Regions from separate parts of the Cobetia sp. Dlab-2-AX genome, predicted to be linked through region 2. Evidence: predicted binding sites of a transcription regulator. Region 2 holds the regulator's gene; each other region holds the start of a gene.

Region 1 (2,267 bases), on a different contig from region 2:
GTGGTGGATGCGCGCAAGACTCCAGTGCAGCTCGCGTGCCGCTTCCTTCACGGCATCGATCATGGCCTGCGGGCCGCAGAGATAGACGTGCGTGCCGGAGGGCTGGCTCGCCAGCAAGGCCTTCAGATTCGGGCGTTCGAGACGATGCTGGGTGATGTTGCCACTTGCCAGATAGGGCGCTGCCTCCGGGAAGCGGGCGACATCGAGGTCTTGACTGCGCAGGTGCAGCTCCCAGCTTGCGTCACGTCGCTCAAGCTCCGGCAGGTAGGACAGAAACGGCGTGATGCCGATGCCCCCTGCCAACATCAGATGATGGCGTGCCTGCCAGTGCGGCAGAAACAGGTTGGCCGGCGGGCTGAGTTCCAGCTCGTCGCCGACCTGCACGCGGGAATGGATGGCTTCGGAGCCACCACGCGAGACCGGCTGTCGACGCACCGCGATGCAGTAATGCGAGGGATCATCCGGCGGGCTGATCAATGAGTAGGCGTTGCGACACACCCGCCCCTCTCCCGGGATACCCAGCACCACATGACTGCCCGGCGAGAACGGCGTGAAGGGGGAAGCCTCATCGGCAGGCACCAGAGTAAGCCGACGCACGCTGCTGCTGAGCTGATCAACCGCGACGACCCGCGCCTTCATGAAGCGAGACATGGTGTCACCTCCTCTTGTGGGGGAATCTCTCCCGGGGCTTCCGCATCGATTCGCACGCCCATGTAGGCGCCGAGACGCTTGGAAAAATGATCACGCACTTCCAGCATCAGGCCGCAACCATCACAGGCTGACGGCGAGTGGATGACATGCCCACTGACTTGCTGACAGTGCACGCAGAACATATGCCGCCCCAGGGCAGCGACCGGCAGCATCACCATGTCATCCAGCAGCAGCCCCTGCTGCTGAGCCAGATTGGCGACCTGCCACACAAAATGCTCACTGCCGATGATGACCAGACACCCCGTGACACCGATCTCGCTGATGGCGCCGACCACTGCCTCGCAGGCCTTTGGACGGTCATCGACGTCATGCCAGCGATGCAGGCGGGCGTTGTCGGCGGGCCCCGTGGGCAACGCCTCTGTTGCCGGAGCGGATTGCACGGCGCCTCCCACCTCGTGGCTGCCGAGCTGATCGAGCAGCGTACTGATCAGCTGACAATGCAACTGCAGCTGCTGACGGGCGTTGCCCCCCGCCTCACCAGTGCCTGGCAGGCTCTCGGGAGACTGGCACGCCACCAGATAGCGTTGGGCATCGGGCAGCGCCTCGATGCGTGGATAGTGTTGCCGACTTCGAATCCCGGCAGTGACAGAGGATGATTGCGGGCTTTTCATGACACGACCCTGCTCTGAGAAATTGTCCTTGTTGTAATGCCGCCGTCTTGACGATGACGCGCATCCGACTACCACTCAATTTCTTGAGCACATTTCGTGCCATTGACGGCAAATACATTGCTCGATATACCCGAAAAAACCGCCTAAAAACCCCACTTTATATATGAACAAACAATGGGTACATTCACGCACCAAAACAGTACACTAAACTCAGGAAAAACGGCTTGTATTCACCATTATTGCCCTGATTCAACCTCACTCCACAAGCCAACCCCTACGCCTGACATCTTCCTCACTAAACAACCACAATATCCTGAAAGAATAGAAAAATATGCCTTGATAAAATCACGACCTTTCATTCGAAACGACACCATGTGCTACTCCGTCGCCAGCATTCTGACGCGCTTTCGCTTGCATGATATTGGACGGATTCCTTGGTTTGACTCAGCACAAAAGAAAGCGCCTCACCGGAGGGGTGAGGCGCTTTTATGACTCGATATCGTCAGGTCACATTGCCACATCAAACATGCGCAATGGCATACGCACAATAAAGATCATGTCATCAATATCCACCCTGTCCCGGCACCCAGTTGGTGCCCGCCAGCGGCACCCGGGCCATGGCCGCGGCTTCCACGTTCAGGGCGACCAGATCTTCTGGTTCCAGGTGGTGCAGATGCGACTTGCCACAGGCACGTGCCAAAGTCTGGGCTTCCAGTGTCAACACACGCAGGTAGTTGGCCAGACGCTTTCCGGCTGCGGCCGGGTCCAGTCGCTGGCTCAACTCCGGGTCCTGGGTGGAGATACCGGCCGGGCACTTGCCATCCTGGAAGTCATCATAGAAACCGGCGGCGGATCCCAGCTTTTTGTACTCCTCAGCGTAGCGCGGATGGTTGTCGCCCAGCGCAATCAAGGCGGCGGTGCCGATGGCCACGGCGTCGGCACCTA
Region 2 (2,267 bases):
ACGTCTACCTGGGCCACGAGTTCACGCTCTAGGGTCAGCGGCTGCGCTGAGCCCACCGGAGGCGAAAGCTTCAAAAGCCGCTGCGTGATTTTATCGCGTAGCGGCTTTTTCATGTCTGACATCAGACGCATGCATGACGTCCATACCACCTTGGTGGAAACATGGCATGCAAGTTGCTTGAATATTCACAGCAACCACTTGTCAGTGCCCCGAGTCACGGTATAGCGTAGTAAGCACGTTCCTTTGCCGTGAATTGACTGACTCCATGAAACCCACCCTGCAACTCCGCCTCGGCACCTCGCTGACCATGACGCCGCAGCTTCAGCAAGCGATCCAGCTGCTGCAGCTGTCGACGCTCGATCTGCGTCAGGAGATTCAGCAAGCCCTCGAGTCCAACCCGATGTTGGAGCTCGACGAGGACTACGAGTCGCTGGATGTCATCGAGACACAGGATACGAGCGAGATCTCCACTGCCGACTCCTCAAGCGAGATTCCCGAGGAATACCCCCTCGACAGTGACTGGTCGGACCTCTACCAGGACCACGCCGGTAGCCTGACCAGCTCCGGCAGTGGCAGCGGGAGCGAAGAAGGGCCGGACTTCGATCGCAATACCAGTGTCGAGAGCCTGCAGGACCACCTGCGCTGGCAGCTGGCGATGACCGACCTCGATGGCCGTGAACGCCAGATGGCGGAGAGCCTGATCGATGCCGTCGACGGTGCCGGTTACCTGAGCCTGTCACTCGATGAGCTGGTCGATGGTCTGCGCGGCCAGGGCCTGCCCGGTCTCAAGGCCTCCGAGCTCGAGCAGGTACTGCTGCGTCTGCAGCAGTTCGACCCGACCGGCGTCTTCGCCCGCGACCTGCGCGAGTGCCTGCTGCTGCAACTGGCGCTGCTGCCGGATGATCTGCCGCTGCTGGCGCAGGCGCGTCGCCTGGTACGTCAATTCCTCGAGGCACTGGGCAACGATGACCGCAAGCTGCTCAAGCGCCGACTGAGCCTTGACGATGACGAGCTGGACCACGTCATCCGCCTGGTGCGCGCGCTCGATCCGCGTCCGGCATCCGCCTGGGGCGAGCCCGCCAGCGATTACGTGATCCCTGATCTGCTGGTGCGTTATACCCGCCACGGCTGGCAGGTCGAGCTCAACCCGGAAGCGCTGCCCAAGCTGCGCATCCAGCCGGAATACGCCGCACTGATAAAGCGTGCCGACAAGTCCGCCGACAACACCTTCCTCAAGGACAACCTGCAGGAAGCGCGCTGGCTGATGAAGAGCCTGTCATCACGCAATGACACCCTGCTCAAGGTCGGCCGCGAGATCATGGCGCGCCAGATCGACTTCCTCGAGCAAGGCGAGGAAGGCATGAAGCCACTGATTCTGGCCAACATCGCCGAAGTGGTCGAGATGCACGAATCGACCATCTCGCGGGTCACGACCCAGAAATACATCCACACCCCGCGCGGCGTCTTCGAGCTCAAGTTCTTCTTCTCGAGCCAGGTCGGTGGCAGCGGCAGTGGCGACGCCCACTCAAGCACCGCCATTCGTGCCCGCATCCGCAAGCTGATTGCGGAAGAACCGGCTCGCAAGCCTCTCTCCGACTCACGCCTGGTCGATCTGCTCGCCAGCGATGGCATCGAGGTCGCACGCCGTACCGTGGCCAAGTATCGCGAAGCGATGGGCATCCCATCCTCCAGCGAGCGCAAGCGTCTGGCCTGAGGCATCACCTGCAGCTGCCATGCCCTGCTTTCACCTCCACAATGGCAGCCGCCGCCAACCTCAGACGCTGGTTTTCTCTCTCACCAGCCTCTGACATTACTGACACCGGCGCGCCTGTTGCGCGCCCTGTCATGCCGTCAACCACTCGTCAATGACCCATCATGGCCCATGACGGCGCGCAGGATGTTGGCAAAAATCCATCATTCCGGCAGCATCATTTACCGTCAATCGCATGTTTTTAAAGTCACTTTTGGCCGTATTGCACCGGGATGACACTCGGTGATCCTTCCGGCACGCTGCTTGCTCCACGCAACCCAGGCGCCTGAAAGGCGGCGTACATGCAGGGATTGGCGACGAAAACCCGCCTTCTTGCGCGCCTTTCATGCACCACCCTTCAAGCGTGACCTTGAAGTCCATTCCGCTACCCTTCATTGAGTTGAAGACAAGCACTGAGCCACGATGCAGCGCAGCGTTGATCTTTGCGCAAAGCTTGGGCATTGTCGGTACAGACGCTCACGACATCTGACGCCGCTGGCAAGGGCGCGAAAACATC
Region 3 (2,267 bases), on a different contig from region 2:
GCCCATCGCGCACCGAGTGCTCGCCACCCATGAAGATGCGTCGCAGCGCACGCTGGCGTAGCGCCGGGTCTACGCCGCTCTGCATGAAGGCACTGATGTCGGCGTCTGGGGTCAGGGTGTCGGGGTCTGGCAGCTCGATGGTTGGCGTTTCAGCATTATCTGCGTCCGATGCGTGCTGAGCGTTCTCGGCGGCTGCCTGTTCTGATGCCTGCTCTGCTCTGGAGGAGCTATCGCCGCTCGGGGCTTCGTGCTCCGAGCCGCGCGCTGCTGAGGTGTCAGCGCTATGGTCAGAGACGACTTCCGCCTGTGAGGGCGGGAGGGTGTCGTCTTTGGTTCCCACGGCGCTGTCCGGCTGTGCCAGTTGGTCTTCTCGGCGGGTGTCGCCTTGCTTGCGGCGTGACCAGCGCGAGAACAGGCCTTCATTGGCCGGGCTTGCGTTATCGTCGTGCTGGCTCATGACGTGCTTTCCGTACCATTACCGGGCTGATGCGCCCTGTGGGGTGTCGCGGCGGGCTGCTCTGCCTGACTGGCGCGCCCGGCGCCCTTGCGTTTCTTCTTCTTGCCTTCGTCGATGCGCTCACCGTGACGCGCGAGGTAGGCTTCCAGCCACACCATCAAGGCAGGGGGCATCGGCACGTCCAGCACCAGCTGGTCGCCATCCATCCACTGTGATGCCACCTCCTGGCAGGCCGTCACCACGCGGGGCTGCATGCCGTCGGCTTCGCGCTCATCGCATTGGACGAACAGGCGCGGCTGCTCGCAGCGCAGGTTGTAGCGGTAATCGGTGCGCTCAGTCAGGTGAAGCTGCAGCGGCAGGATGCGGCGATGCGCCACTTCTTCAGCGGCGGCAGGCTCTGCTGCGTACGTGTTCGCCTCTGGCGTTGCAGAGGGGGATAGGTCGGCAATCCGCCAGGTGTCGATGCTGAAACGCCCCAGTTTCTGCGTGGTGGGTGCCAGGGTGATGCTCAACCAGCGGGTGTCTTCACTGCGGGGAGGGATGGATTCAGACATGGCTTCCTTGTTCACTGCTGTACCCGCAAGCGGGTCTGAAAAGAATGCTGCGATGGTGCTGGTTTGCAAGATACATGCCGGCGCTTGCGATATCAGGGTCTTCATCAGTCAGTGCGGGGACAGCTCTGCCATCGGACTGGTACTCTACGGCGATTCAGCGCAAGAATTGCCATTCCAACCGGCTCGATCAGGGAGACCCGAGTTCATGATGCCCTCTGCACGGCCAGCGATCAGTCGCGCCACACTACCCACTACGCTGGACATCGAAGTCATGGATGAGCGCGGTGAGCGTCATCAGCAGTCCATTGCCGCCGAGCGCTCGCTGACCATCTATCTCAATCGGCGCGAGATCGTCACCTTGATGACCCTGGGTGCCGAACCTGAGGCGCTGGTGGCCGGTTATCTGCGCAATCAGGGACTGCTGGGTGAGCTTGAGGACCTCGAAGCGCTGCAGGTGGACTGGGAAGTCGAGAGCGCCTCGGTGGTGACGCGTCATCTGCCCGAGGATATCGAGCAGCGCCTCGGCAAGCGCACCGTGACCACCGGCTGTGGGCAGGGCACTGTGTTCGGCAATCTGCTGGAGCGCCAATCACTGGCCTCGCTGGACGCAGGCCCCTTCAGTCAGGCCTTGTTGTATCGCCTGCTGGAGGCGCTGGCGGCGCACAACGCGACCTATCGCAAGGCCGGTGCGGTTCACGGTTGCGCCCTGTGTCGGGATGATGAGGTGTTGGCGTTCATCGAGGATGTCGGCCGCCACAACGCCGTCGATACGCTGGCGGGGCTGAGCTGGTTGGCGCCCCTGAGTGATGATGCCAGTGATTATCAGGGGGCCAACATCTTCTACACCACCGGCCGCCTGACCTCCGAGATGGTACTGAAGGTGGCTCAGGCGGGGATCTCGGTGCTGGTCTCACGCTCCGGCGTCACGCAGAAGGGGGTGGAGCTGGCGGAACGCTTTGGCGTGCTGTTGATCGCGCGCGCCAAGGGGCGCCACTTCCAGGCGGTGGACCCTGCCGGGCGGCTGGTGCTGGACGCCATCCCGCCGCTGCGTGCAGGTGACGCTCTCAAGTCATCGCGCCATGACGCGTCAGGCAAGCCATCTTCATCAGCCTGCGCAGCCGGGCACGACAAGGAGGGGCAGTGATGAGTCGTCTTTCTTCGCCGCTGGGCGTCATATTCTCACAGGGCTTTTCCTCTGAACTCGGCACACCTTCAGACAGCTCTGCCGCTGAGCCTTCAGGCGAGGGCCTGAATGC

What was found. The regulator sigma-54, encoded in region 2, starts transcription at its own class of promoters, with help from an activator protein. The targets are predictions, from matches to a motif close to TGGCACNNNNNTTGCTNT.
Region 1: NH396_RS03505 (dimethylamine monooxygenase subunit DmmA family protein) is a predicted target of sigma-54. The motif match lies at 1,407-1,424, and genes of this name have one in related genera.
Region 3: NH396_RS11175 (DUF3305 domain-containing protein) is a predicted target of sigma-54. The motif match lies at 1,074-1,091, and genes of this name have one in related genera.

Annotation. Positions count from the first base shown of each region.
Region 1 covers NZ_JAMXRV010000002.1:92,617-94,883, forward strand. The annotation lists gene NH396_RS03500 (PDR/VanB family oxidoreductase) at 1-651, opposite strand, end outside; gene NH396_RS03505 (dimethylamine monooxygenase subunit DmmA family protein) at 636-1,322, opposite strand; gene NH396_RS03510 (FMN-binding glutamate synthase family protein) at 1,885-2,267, opposite strand, start outside.
Region 2 covers NZ_JAMXRV010000003.1:111,233-113,499, reverse strand. The annotation lists gene lptB (LPS export ABC transporter ATP-binding protein) at 1-32, shown strand, start outside; gene NH396_RS06145 (RNA polymerase factor sigma-54) at 266-1,714, shown strand.
Region 3 covers NZ_JAMXRV010000006.1:17,881-20,147, forward strand. The annotation lists gene NH396_RS11170 (DUF3306 domain-containing protein) at 1-457, opposite strand, end outside; gene NH396_RS11175 (DUF3305 domain-containing protein) at 454-1,011, opposite strand; gene NH396_RS11180 (formate dehydrogenase accessory sulfurtransferase FdhD) at 1,220-2,155, shown strand; gene NH396_RS11185 (helix-turn-helix transcriptional regulator) at 2,155-2,267, shown strand, end outside.